3 regions of the Mesorhizobium sp. CNPSo 4661 genome follow, and region 3 is predicted to be linked to each of the others. Evidence: riboswitches for the same ligand, from Rfam matches in the RefSeq annotation. Region 3 holds a riboswitch; each other region holds the start of a gene.
The links. Region 3 has a riboswitch for cobalamin ahead of metE (5-methyltetrahydropteroyltriglutamate--homocysteine S-methyltransferase). Riboswitches for the same ligand answer to the same signal wherever they lie in the genome.
Positions count from the first base shown of each region.

Region 1: another riboswitch for cobalamin. It lies ahead of bluB (5,6-dimethylbenzimidazole synthase); the one in region 3 lies ahead of metE (5-methyltetrahydropteroyltriglutamate--homocysteine S-methyltransferase).
Region 2: another riboswitch for cobalamin. It lies ahead of AC0YKC_RS07825 (DUF1636 family protein); the one in region 3 lies ahead of metE (5-methyltetrahydropteroyltriglutamate--homocysteine S-methyltransferase).

Region 1 is NZ_JBWGIO010000001.1:310,353-314,581, reverse strand. It holds gene AC0YKC_RS01455 (pirin family protein) at 1-153, opposite strand, end outside; gene AC0YKC_RS01450 (DUF2277 domain-containing protein) at 163-429, opposite strand; gene AC0YKC_RS01445 (exodeoxyribonuclease VII small subunit) at 474-725, opposite strand; gene AC0YKC_RS01440 (histone deacetylase family protein) at 729-1,655, opposite strand; cobalamin riboswitch at 1,771-1,947, shown strand; gene bluB (5,6-dimethylbenzimidazole synthase) at 1,991-2,728, shown strand; gene AC0YKC_RS01430 (hypothetical protein) at 2,729-3,709, opposite strand; gene AC0YKC_RS01425 (TetR/AcrR family transcriptional regulator) at 3,940-4,229, opposite strand, start outside.
Region 2 is NZ_JBWGIO010000004.1:236,672-240,900, reverse strand. It holds gene AC0YKC_RS07835 (NADH-quinone oxidoreductase subunit A) at 1-55, opposite strand, end outside; gene AC0YKC_RS07830 (winged helix-turn-helix domain-containing protein) at 389-1,588, shown strand; cobalamin riboswitch at 1,618-1,820, shown strand; gene AC0YKC_RS07825 (DUF1636 family protein) at 1,861-2,289, shown strand; gene cobW (cobalamin biosynthesis protein CobW) at 2,292-3,329, shown strand; gene AC0YKC_RS07815 (cobaltochelatase subunit CobN) at 3,348-4,229, shown strand, end outside.
Region 3 is NZ_JBWGIO010000053.1:2,043-6,271, reverse strand. It holds gene metE (5-methyltetrahydropteroyltriglutamate--homocysteine S-methyltransferase) at 1-1,607, opposite strand, end outside; cobalamin riboswitch at 1,702-1,902, opposite strand; gene AC0YKC_RS33595 (adenosine kinase) at 3,374-4,229, opposite strand, start outside.

The DNA.
Region 1 (4,229 bases), on a different contig from region 3:
GAACGGCCCGACCAGACGGCGCTTTGCCGTCGGCAAGGCGCGTCGCACCTCGAAACCGCCGATATCCTTGGCGTTCGGAACGACCATCAGCTCGATCTGGTCGCAGGCGAAGGCATCGCCGGGCTCAGGATCGTTTCCCGGAAAGAAGCTCATGACCGTCCCTCAGGCGAAGCGCAGCGCCGACCTGGCTTTCGCCTTGGCGGCCTCTTCCTCGCGGTTGCGCGGTTCCTGGCTGGTTTCGAGCGAGTCGATCAATTCGCGCGCGATCGCGGCGATCGCCTCCACCGCATGGTGGAAGGCATGTTCGTTGCGCTTGGACGGCTTGGTCGAGCCGCTGAGCTTGCGCACGAACTGAAGCGCAGCATCATGCACTTCGTCATTGGTCGCCGGCGGTTCGAAATTGGCCAGGGTCTTGATGTTGCGGCACATGGCTTGAACTCCTTACCTGCTTGCTCTGCCCACCCTATTCCAAATCAGTCCGCGTCCAGCGGCTCCGTTCCTGCCGGCTTGCCGTCGCGCGACAGCCTGATCTTCTCGACCTTGTCCTCGGCGGCCTTCAGCAGCCGGTCGCAGTGCGCCTTCAGCGCCTCGCCGCGCTCGTAGATCCTGATCGACTGGTCGAGCAGGACGTCGCCGCGCTCCAGATCGTCGACGATCTTCTCCAGCGCGTCGAGCGCCTGCTCGAAGCTCATCGCCTTGACGTCCTCATTGCCTTCCACTGCCATACCCTATCCCTTCATCAGCCGCCCGACATGGGCGGCGACTGAAAATGCCAGTCCCTGCAGATCGTAGCCGCCTTCCAGCAGGCTGACGAGCCTGTTGGAGCTGTGGCGCCCGGCGCGCTCCATCAGCTGGCCGGTCGCCCAGTCGAAATCGTCCTCAGTCAGGTTGATCTCGGCGAGCGGATCGCGGTGGTGCGCGTCGAAGCCGGCGGAAATGATGATGAGGTCCGGCGCGAACGCATCGATGGAGGGCAGCACGCGTGACAGGAAGGCATCGCGGAACAGGTCGCTGCCGGTCTGCGGCGCGAGCGGCGCGTTGACGATGTTGCCGGCGCCGGTCTCGCTCTTCGCGCCGGTGCCAGGATAAAGCGGCATCTGGTGCGTCGAGCAATAGAGCACCGACGGGTCGTCCCAAAAAATGTCCTGGGTGCCGTTGCCGTGGTGGACGTCCCAGTCGACGATGGCGACGCGCTCGGCCTGGTGCTTCTTCTGCGCGTAGCGGGCAGCGATCGCGGCCGTGTTGAACAGGCAAAAGCCCATCGCGGTGGTCTTTTCAGCATGGTGACCCGGCGGACGCGCGGCGACGAAGACATTGGCGGCGCGGCCTTCGAAGACATCGTCGACCGCGGCGTTGGCGCCCCCGATGGCCGTCACCGCGGCCTGCCAGCTTTTCGGGCTGGCGCTGGTATCGGCGTCGATCGAGACGATGCCGTTCTCAGGGATCGCCGCGCGCACGCGCTCGACGAAATCCTCGGGGTGCGCATAGAGGATGGTTTTCTCGTCGCCTTCGGGCGCCTTGACGCGGTCGAGCGCCGAAAAAGCCTCGTCGTCGAGCACACGCTCGATGGCGCGCAGGCGGTCGGGCCGCTCGGGATGTCCGGGCGGCGTAAGATGTTCCAGGAAGATCGGGTGCGTGTAGAGACGGGTGGCCATGGCGCCTAATCTAGGCACCGGCGGCACGGATGACCATGTTTGAAAGCCGAATGGCTGGGGAAAATTGCGCCAACCCGTGTCGCTGGCACCATTGGCGCAGCCCAAGCTTCGCGGTAAGGTCTCGTCGCTGCCTGGTGCCCGCGACGCGGGAGAATCGGGAACACGGTTGAAATCCGTGGCGTGCCCAACGCTGTGAGGGGGACCGCGCCGGCAAGAGCCACTGTCGATGACGGGAAGGCGCCGGTGCGGGACGATCCCGAGCCAGAAGACCGGCCTGGCAGACATGGTTTTCCGCTTGGTCAGGCGGGAGACTGCTTATCGCAAGGGGAAAAGCGATGACGGCAGCAGCGATCGCCACGAGCGGCGACGACTTTGACCAATTGGCGCGCGACGCGGTCTACAGGGCGATGTTCACCAGGCGTGACGTGCGCAGCCATTTTGTCTCCGACGATCTCGATGACAGCGTGCTGGCGCGGCTGATCACCGCGGCCCATCACGCGCCGTCGGTGGGCTACATGCAGCCGTGGAACTTCATCGTCATCCGCGACGCGGCAAGGCGGCGGCAGGTGCGCGATCTGTTCCTCGCCGCGCGCGAACAGGAACTGCCGGCGATCGAGGCGGAACGGCAGGCGCTCTACCGCAAGCTGAAGCTCGAAGGCATCTGCGAAAGCGCGCTCAACCTGTGCATCACCTGCGACCGGCAGCGCTCGAAAGACTCTCCGCTCGGGCGCTGGCACAACCCCGAGATGGATCTCTACAGCACCGTCTGCGCGGTGCAGAATTTCTGGCTGGCGGCGCGGGCGGAAGGTGTCGGCGTCGGCTGGGTCAGCATCATTGAGACCGAGGCGCTGAAGCAGCTCTTGTCGATCCCGGAGCATGTCACGCCGATCGCCTATCTGTGCGTCGGCCGCGTGTCGCAATTCGCGCCGAAACCGGACCTCGAGGCGCATGGCTGGGGCAAGCGCCTGCCGCTGCCGGAGCTGGTGATGAGCGAGACTTTCTGCGGCGCCGGCGAAGCGCCGCTCAAATCGGCAATCGCGAGGCTTCGTGACGTCGACCAGCCGACGCCATAATCAGGCGGCCCGAGGCGTATCCCAGCGCGAGCCGCCGAAGGAGCCCAACGCCTTGTCGCGCAGTTCCCTGAACTTGGACGAGGCCTCGGCGAGCCGGCGGTCCCATTCGGGATTGGGCGTCTGGCCTTCGATGGCTTCGAAATAGACCTGCATCAGCGAGGCGATGGCGAAGGGCTCGATGAAGGCCGCCTTGAAGGCCCAGGCAAACACGATCGCCAGCACGAAGGCCCAGCCGGCAAGCTGTCCCGGCATGACCCAGAGGATCGCGGCCGCGGGCGCCAGCATCAACAGGAAGATGACGAAGGACACGCCCCACATGATCACCGCTAGCCAGACGGCGTTCTTGATCATGTGCTTGCCGTTCTGCGCGTAAAGCACGACGCCTTGGCGCGCCGTCTCGAAAGGCGAATTCGAATTGATGCGGATGTTGTAGCCGAGGATGATCTCGTCGACATAGGTCAGCGACAGGCGGATCACCGTGTTGATGAAGCTGACGAGACCGCTCAGGCCCGGAATGGGCAGGAAGGCGGCGATGCCGCCGATCAGGCCGGTGATGGCGCGGATGGCGCCCTTGACCAGCTGGTCGACGACGAAAAGGATGTTGGCCTCGGCGAAACGCTGGGTGACCACTTCCTTGGCATAGGCGATCTGCCCTTGGCCGTCGGGAACGTCATGACCGTCGATCAGATGCACCATGACGGCGATATGACCGGCCTTGAGCACGTAGAGAATGTATTCGCGGATCCAGTAGACGGCGATCGAGACGATGCCGAAGCCGACCACGCCGCCCCAGAGCGCGAAAGACGTCGGTCCGTCCGGGTCGGTCGAGATGTGGCCGACGCCGTAGCCGACGCTGGCGCCGGTTCCGGTCGCCATGATGTAGGCGACCGTGATGCCGAAATAGACGATCATGCGAAAGACGATGAACGGCCATGTCCGCATCATGATGGACACCGACCTGGCGATGCTGAAGTCCCACATGCCCCGACTCTCCCACCCGCGCATGACCCCGAAAATCGGAATCGATTTTCGGAAAAGGATCATGCGCCAAATCAAGTTTTACAGCGTCCTTTGCGCGTTCAAAGAACGCGCGGCGCTGTAAGAGAATGGCTGGGGAGGATGCGCTCACCCGATCGATTGTCAATCACGGCAGGGTTGCGAGGGCCTGAAACCAGTGCACAACCCGACGGCTTGGTCAGCCAAACGTGCCGTCAAGTTTTTCTGCGCAAGCCTTCGAGCAGTTGCTTGAACGCCGCGATCGCCTTCTTCGACGTCGCTTCGGGGTCACCGGAATTGGCGATACGCTGCGCGGCCTGGCTGCTGGCGCCGTTGATCAGCAGTGCGGTCGTCTCGGGATCAAGCTCCGGAACGACCACGCCATCGTCCTGCAGCTTCGTCAGATGGTTGGTCATCGAGGCGATGCAGGCACTGGCATTGGGCCATTGCGCCGGGTCGCCGAGCACCGCCGGGCCGTCGCGGAACATGATGCGCTGGATTTCCG
Region 2 (4,229 bases), on a different contig from region 3:
GCGCCACGGCGATGAACAGGACGATCGGCAGATATGAACTCAGGAGTGCGCTCATGCGGCGGCTTTCCTTAGGCGGGCAGTTCACTTTGATTACAGCAACGAACTCTAATGCGGAAGCGTGACAGTTTAACCGCTGAACCGTTTTAAGAGGCCCATGCTGCATCGCGGCGATGGGTTAGCGCAGCGGTTTCGGTGACGCAAGTCAAACCTTGTTCAAATCGCGGCCCTGGACGCCTTATCGGAAGAAACTGGTCCGATCCGCTCTTGTTTGATTTCCTTCGCTTTTTACTCCACTTTTCTCTCCTGACATGTCTCCCGCCATTTGCCTGCTAGCATGGCCGGAATCACCGGCTAAGAACCAACGGACGATCTCGGCAAGGACATCTTGATGAAGGAGAAAATCTCGCTCGCCATGGCCAGGCGCATCGCGCTTGGCGCGCAAGGGTTCAACGACCCTCGCCCGGGAGGAGTACCCGACCGCCGGCACCTTGCGCGTGTGCTTTCGCGAACCGGCCTCTTGCAGATCGATTCCGTCAGCGCCGTGGTGCGCGCTCATTATATGCCGCTCTATTCTCGCCTCGGCCCCTACCCGCTTACGCTGCTCGACAACGCCGCGGTGACCCGCAAGCGCGCCGTCTTTGAATATTGGGCGCATGAGGCGTCGTTCCTCCCCGTCGAAACCTGGCCTTTGATACGTTGGCGCATGCAGCGCGCCGAGCAGGGCGACGAAATGTATATCGGCCTCGCCAAATGGGGCCGCGAGCGCGGCGAACTGATCGAGGAGATCTACAAGGAGGTGGCCGAACGCGGGCCGATCGCCGCCTCCGATATCGAGGGCCACAAGGGCAATGGCGGCTGGTGGGGCTGGAGCGAGGCCAAGCACGCCTTCGAATGGCTGTTCTGGGCCGGCCGCATCACCACCGCCTACCGGCGCGGCTTCGAACGCTATTACGACTTGCCGGAGCGCGTTTTACCGCAGGCGGTGCTTGACCTGCCTGTGCCCTCGGTCGAGGACGCGCACCGCGAATTGCTGCGCATCTCGGCTCGCGCCCATGGCATCGCCACCTATGGCGACCTGCGCGACTATTTTCGCCTTGCACCGGGCGACACGAAGGACCGCATCGAGGAACTGGTCGAAACAGGCGAATTGCTACCGGTGAAGGTCGAAGGCTGGGACAAGCCGGCCTATCTCCACAAGGATGCCCGTTTTCCGCGCCGCATCGAGGCCCGCGCCCTGCTCGCCCCGTTCGATCCCGTCGTCTTCGAGCGCACCCGGACGGAAAAGCTCTTCGGCTTCCGCTATCGCATCGAGATCTACACCCCGGCCGAAAAGCGCCAATACGGCTATTACGTGCTGCCCTTCCTGCTCGGCGACCGGATCGTCGCCCGCGTCGATCTTCGGGCCGACCGCCCGGCCAGCGTGCTGCGCGTTCACGCCGCCTATGCCGAGCCCGACGCGCCGCCTGAAACCGCCGCCCAGCTCTTCGACGAGTTGAAGCAGATGCAGGGCTGGCTCGGGCTAGAGGCGATCGAAGTGACGCCGGCCGGCGACCTCGGACCGGCGCTGGCCGACATCGCGGTGTCGTAGCCGCGCGTTGACTCTGCCGCCTGCAAAAGCCTAAATCCGACCTAGACGGTCCCCTACCCGCAACGGCAGGGGCCAAGAGGGAATGCGGTGCGGGCCAAAAACCCAAATCCGCGGCTGTCCCCGCAACTGTAAGCGACGAGCCTTAGCCGAAAACCACTGGGATGTCCCGGGAAGGCGGCATTCAAGGCGACGACCCGCGAGCCAGGAGACCTGCCGTCTGAGACTTTGAGTATCCGAATGCCCGGCGGGTTTTCCGGGCAAGGAGCATGGTTTTGGATCGCAACGGCAGTTTCCCGGCTAAAGCAGCGGATTTTTCGTCCGAGCCCGACGACGCACTGGCCGGCGTGACCATTATTGTCTGCTCCTCCTGCCGCGACGAGACCGGTTCGGACGCGCATCCGCGCGCCGGCGCCTTGCTGGCCGAAGACACGCGCCGCGCCGCGTCGGGCGAAAACATCCGCATCCGCACCGTAGAATGCCTCGGCAATTGCAAGCGCCGGCTGAGCGCCGCGCTGCTGCGCGACGGCTGCTGGAGCTATGTGTTCGGCGATCTGAATACCGCCAGCGGCGCCGACCTCGTCGCCGGTGCAAAGCTCTTCGCCACCTCGACCGATGGCCTGATCCCCTGGCGCGGCCGGCCCGATTCCCTCAAGCGCGGCCTGGTTGCCCGCATCCCTCCCCTTGACATGCTGAAGGATTGACCATGAACGCTTCCGTTTCCCGTGTTCCCTGCACCGTCGTCACCGGCTTCCTCGGCGCCGGCAAGACGACGCTGATCCGAAACCTCATCGAAAACGCCAAGGGCAAGCGGCTGGCGATCATCGTCAACGAGTTCGGCGATGTCGGCATCGACGGCGAGATCCTCAAAGGCTGCGGCGTCGACGCGTGCCCGGAAGAAAACATCGTAGAACTCGCCAATGGCTGCATCTGCTGCACCGTGGCCGACGATTTCGTGCCGGCGCTCGACCAGATCCTGTCGCTCAACCCCAAGGTCGACCACATCCTGATCGAGACCTCCGGCCTCGCTCTGCCGAAGCCGCTCGTCCAGGCCTTCCAGTGGCCGACCGTGAAGAGCCGCGTCACCGTCGACGGCGTCGTCGCCGTGGTCGACGGCCCGGCGCTGGCCGACGGCCGCGTCGCCTCCGACATGGATGCCCTTCAGGCGCAGCGCGCCGCCGACGATTCCCTTGACCATGACGATCCGGTCGAGGAGGTGTTCGAGGACCAGATCGCCTGCGCCGACCTGATCATCCTGTCGAAGAGCGATTTGATGGATGCGGCCGGCTCGCAACGCGCCAACGCCGTCATCGGCGAGCACGTAGCGCGCGCCGTCAAAATCGTGCCGACCGCGCAAGGCAAGGTCGACCCGTCCGTGCTGCTTGGCCTCGGCCTCGCCGTCGAGGACGACATCGAGAACCGCAAGACCCATCATGACGACGAGCTCGACCACGAGCACGACGATTTCGATTCCTTCGTCCTCGACATCCCCGCGATTTCCAACCCGGATGAGCTAGCCAAGCGCGTCGCCCTTGCCGCCGAGCAGGAAAACGTGTTGCGCGTCAAAGGTTTCGTCGAGGTCGGCGGCAAGCCGATGCGGCTTCTGCTCCAGGCCGTCGGCCCACGCGTCAACCATTACTACGACCGCGCCTGGACGGCCGAGGACGACCGCCGCTCGCGGCTCGTCGTCATCGGCCTCAAGGGGCTGAACCGTCCGGCGATCGAGCGTATCCTCGCCGGCTGAGGCCAACACGAAAAAGCGATGCATATCCTCGCCACCACATCCGCTTCGCTCGACGACCTCGCCGAGCCGATCGACCTCAGGCAGACGCCTGCGGATGTCGTGGCCCTGTCCTTCACCGACAGCGACCTCGCCGGCCTGGCAGCCGCCTGGAAGGCGGATGCCGAGCGGCTGCCTTCGATGCGGCTCGCCGCACTGCGCGACCTCCGCCACCCGATGTCGGTCGACCTGTGGATCGACAGCGTTGCCCGCCATGCCAAGGTCATCCTCGTCCGCATCCTCGGCGGCTATGATTGGTGGCGCTATGGCTGCGACCAGCTCGCGGCGCTGGCGCGCGAGCGCGGCATCAAGCTCGCGCTGTTGCCCGGCGAGAGCCACGACGAGGATCAGCGGCTGATCGAGGCCTCGACCCTGCCGCGCCCCGAGCTCGACGCCCTGCTCGGCTATTTCCGCGAAGGCGGTCCGGCGAATATGAACGCGCTGGTACAAAGATTGGCACGGCTTGCCGGGTCGGATGCGGCCGTGGTTGAGCCGGTCGGTGTGCCGAAGGCGGGGTATTATCAGCCTGGGCTGGGAGTTGTGGAGAAGCCACACCTTCCAAAGGCCGGCGTTCCTTCGCACCCCCCTCTGTCCTACCGGACATCTCCCCCGCAAGGGGGGAGATCAGCCGTCACCGGCACCCGCGCTTCTTCTGCTAACGCGACAACAGAACCTCCTGCGGCATCTGCAATTGGCGAAATCGTCGACGACAGCTCAATCTCCCCCCTTGCGGGGGAGATGTCCGGCAGGACAGAGGGGGGTTGGCGGGAACCCGGCGCCAACAATATCGGCGTCGTCCCCATCCTCTTCTACCGCTCGATGCTGCTTGCCGCGGACGTCGCACCCATCGACGCGCTGGTCGAG
Region 3 (4,229 bases):
TGCACCCAGCCATGCTGGGTGAAGGCGAAGCCGGACAGCTGCTCGCCGAAATGCTGTACCATGTCGTTTCGTTCGAACTCGCCGTGCACCAGCACGTCCAGCCCGATCTCCTCCTGCCAGCGAATGGCAGTCTTGGTCTCGTTCTGCAGGAAGCTGTCGTAGTCGAGATAGCTAAGCTCGCCCTTCCTGTGGGCGGAGCGGGCCTTGCGCACCCGAGGCGTCTGCGGGAATGATCCTATGGTCGTCGTTGGAAACGGAGGCAAGCCTAGCCTGCGGGCCTGGACCCTGGAACGCACGGCGAAAGCGTTCTTTCGTTGCTTCATGCTGTCGTCAATGCCGGCAATCCGACCCTCAACAAGCGGATCATGGACCTTTTCGGACGCTGCGCGAGCAGCAGCAGCCTCGGCAGAAGCCATCAACTCGTCTGCCACTGCATCCCTGCCTTCGGACAGCGCCCTCGCCAGCAGCACCAGTTCGTCGGTCTTCTGCGCCGCGAAGGCGAGCCACGACCTGATGGTGGCATCGAGTGCCGTCTCCATGCGAAGGTCCATGGGCACATGCAGCATCGAGCACGAAGGCGCAATTTCGACGCGGTCCAAAGGCCAGCCGGCGACGATCGGCTTGATACGGTCGAGAATGGCAGGCAGGTTCGCACGCCAGACGTTGCGGCCGTCGATCAAGCCAAGCGACAGCACCAGGTCCTTAGGCGCGAGCCGACCAACCGTCTCCAACTGCTCGGGAGCGCGCGAAAGATCGAGATGCAGGCCGGCCGCGGGCAGCGAAATCGCCGTCTCGAGATTGTCCCCTAGCGCCCCGAAATAGGTAGCTAGCATGATCTTCAGCTCGGGCGCGGCCTTCGATAGCTGCCCATAGGCAAATTCAAACGCAGCTCGCTCGTTCGAGTTTAGATCCAGGACAAGCGTCGGCTCGTCGATCTGCACCCAATCGGCTCCCGACAATTTCAACCTCCGCAGGAGCTGCTCGTAGACGGGCAGAAGCCGTGGCAGCAGCGCGATGGGATTGAACCCTTCGGCAGGTGACTTCGCCAGTTTGAGGAATGTGACAGGTCCAAGGATGACTGGGCGTGTGTGAATGCCGAGGGCTTTGGCCTCGAGGAAGTGATCAACTGGTTTTGTCGACGAGAGGGCGAACGTCTGATCATCGTCGAGTTCCGGCACGATATAGTGATAGTTGGTGTCGAACCATTTGGTCATTTCCATCGCGGTCAGGGCAGGGCCAGCCCCACGCTCGTGACCAGAGTGCCCGCAGCTCCCCGTCTGACCTTGGTCGCCGCGGGCCATGGCGAAGTAGATGTCGAGCGGGAGCTCGCCGCCACGCCAGGCGTATCGGGACGGCACTGCGCCGACCATAGTTGCAGTGTCGAGAACATGGTCGTAGAGCGAGAAGTCGTTCGACGGAATTTTCAACACGCCGCGATCGCGCTGCTCTTCCCAGTTGGCGGCACGCAGCGCTTTCGCAGTCGTGAGAAGGTCGGCAGCGGAAGATTTTCCGGACCAGTAGCTTTCAAGCGCGAATTTCAGTTCCCGCCGGCGACCGAACCGCGGAACACCGAGCGTCGCGACAGGAATTTGCTGAGAGACAGTCATGCCATACCCCGATGGTTGGGGCGTGGGGGACGGGAGGCGCTTCGTAGACCGGCACGAAGCGCCGGGCTGCTGCGGCCACCGGACACCCCGCCCGTGGACATAGTTCGTCGTGGCAGGTCTCCTGGCTCGCGGGGTCATAGCTTCTCCCCGTCTTCCCGAGGCTGTTCGCCTCAGTGACATGAGTGGGGTTGGCTCACTCGCTAACAGTTGCGGGGGCAGCGCCGGCCTCGCACCGGCTTCCCTCTTAGCTCCATGCGGCAGTGCCGTACGAAGAACCACGGCACCCAGACAATCACAGCAGGGAACCGTGTGTCAATGCCGCATAAAGAAATGTTTATGTCATTATGTGAAAAGTTGATGTTTTCGCAGAAGGCCGCAACGAGCGAGTAACTGCGAACGCGCTGATCGACTGGCAAGGCAGACCATACATTGACCCACCCCATGCCCAGTAGACATAGCAGCCTCCGGCCAGCTGCTGTTCGAGCCTACCACGGCCTGCCAAATTGGCGGCGTCGTCCGATCGCCTACATGCGGGCGATCATCAATGGCTATCATTAGCGGCGAATCGAAGGGCCCGCGTCCCTGGCTTGCTGAAATCCAAAGGCCAAGACACATGACGCCTCAGCAAGGTGCCAATGTCTCTTCTCAGGTCAGACCTTTCTGCCCGCATTTGGCGGATCCGGCTCTGCACACGTTGCACTCATACACAAGGGACCGGCCGCGGGTATTCTGCCCGCTCGAAGCGTAAAAGCGCCAAAAGGCAAAGCTTGCTCGACGCCAAAACCAACAAGATTTCGCTCTCGGGGCTTGCCTAGAAATCTTTGACACAGACCCCACCATTTCTGGTGCGCCTGTCGTATTTCCCTTGAGTGTTGCACGGTAGAGTGACTGCGTTTCGTCGCGTGCGCGGCAGAACCGCAGACGGTGCGCGATAGGGCCGGAGGAAATAAGGCGGCGTAGACCGTCACGCTTTTCAAACGAGACATTCTCCAGGAGGGGATCGTCATCATCTATCCGGCTGTCGGGAGGCTCAGCCGGCTGAGAGGACGAGGCAATATGCGGTCAAGAGATGAAGGGCAAGGTCGACGCCAGGCAGCAGCACTGGACGTCGCCCCAAAATGGCGGGCCGGTCGCGCAATTGAGCCGCCATCACGAGATTTTCGCGGCCGTGGAGGCTTCGCTGTCTGCTGTCCGCCGGATGAAGCGCCCAGTAGATGAGGCCGAACGGGGCAGCCCGTGGTCGAAGCGGGTGCGACGAGGGATAGGAAGTTCGATGCCTCTGCAGGACAAAATATCAGGCAGTCGAGGAGCGCTTTCGAGGCGCTATGCCTCCTGCCGGCGCTCCCTCCGACAGCTGGCTGGGCCAGTCCGAGTTGCTGCATTTCACCCATCATGCAGACCCGGAGTGTGTAGAAAGCAAAGATGTCGAAGCGGCAATGAAGGCACCGCGTTGATCCCCTCCGGCGCGGCGCGGGGATGCGCCCCGGATGAATGCACTTCGTCGGGACGAGACTGAACAGCAGCAACCCAGGAGCCGCTAACAGGAGACTGTTCACAAAATCCCCCTCTACACGAGCGGCATCAACCTTGGCGTTCAGTCAGGCGGTCCACTACGACCGTCATCTCGTCAGCGGCGCCGCCATTTTCCTGTCTCGAAAGGTGCAGACATAGCTTTGATCCTACTGCCTCGGACCTTGAGATCTCTATTTGCCCGCGCGGGTCATTGGGACAGCTTGCACCGGGTGGGATCTGATCTTGCGCGCCACCTAAACCAGCCCGGCTTGCTCGGCCTCTCGGCGCAGGTTCTGGCGCGGGCGCGGGCCGATCTGCTGGATCACCAGCCCGGCGGCCAGCGAGCCGAGGTCGCCGCAATCCTTGAGGCTCAGTCCGGCGGTGTAGCCGTAAAGGAAGCCGGCTGCATAGAGATCGCCGGCGCCGGTCGTGTCGACCAGTTCCTTGATCTCCGTCGCCTGGATGGTGACGGTCTCCTCGCCGCGCACGATGACCGAGCCTTTTTCAGAACGGGTGACGGCGGCTATTCTGCAATCCTTGCGGATGGCGGCGAGCGCTTCCTCGAAAGAAGCGGTCTGGTAGAGCGATTTGATCTCGTGGCTGTTGGCAAAGACGATGTCGACGGTGCCCGAGCGCATCAGCTCGAGGAACTCGTCGCGGTAGCGGTCGACGCAGAAGGAATCCGACAGCGTCATCGACACTTCGCGCCCCGCTGCATGCGCCAGCTTGGCGGTCTGCCGGATCGCTTCCTTGGCGCGCGGCGGATCCCACAGATACCCCTCGAAATAGGTCACTCTGGCGCCGGACGCCTTGTCAGCCTCGACATCCTCGGGCCCCAGCTCGACGCAGGCGCCGAGATAGGTGTTCATCGAACGCTCGCCGTCGGGCGTGACGAAGATCATCGAGCGTGCGGTCGGCGGCTCGCCCGCGAGCGGGCTGGTGTCGAAGGCCACGCCCTGGGCGTGGATGTCGTGCGTGTAGATTTCACCCAGCGCGTCGTTCGACACCTTGCCGAAGAAGGCGGCCCGTCCGCCGAGGCTGGCGACGCCTGCCGCCGTGTTGCCGGCGCTGCCGCCGGAAGCCTCGATCGCCGGTCCCATGCGGCTGTAA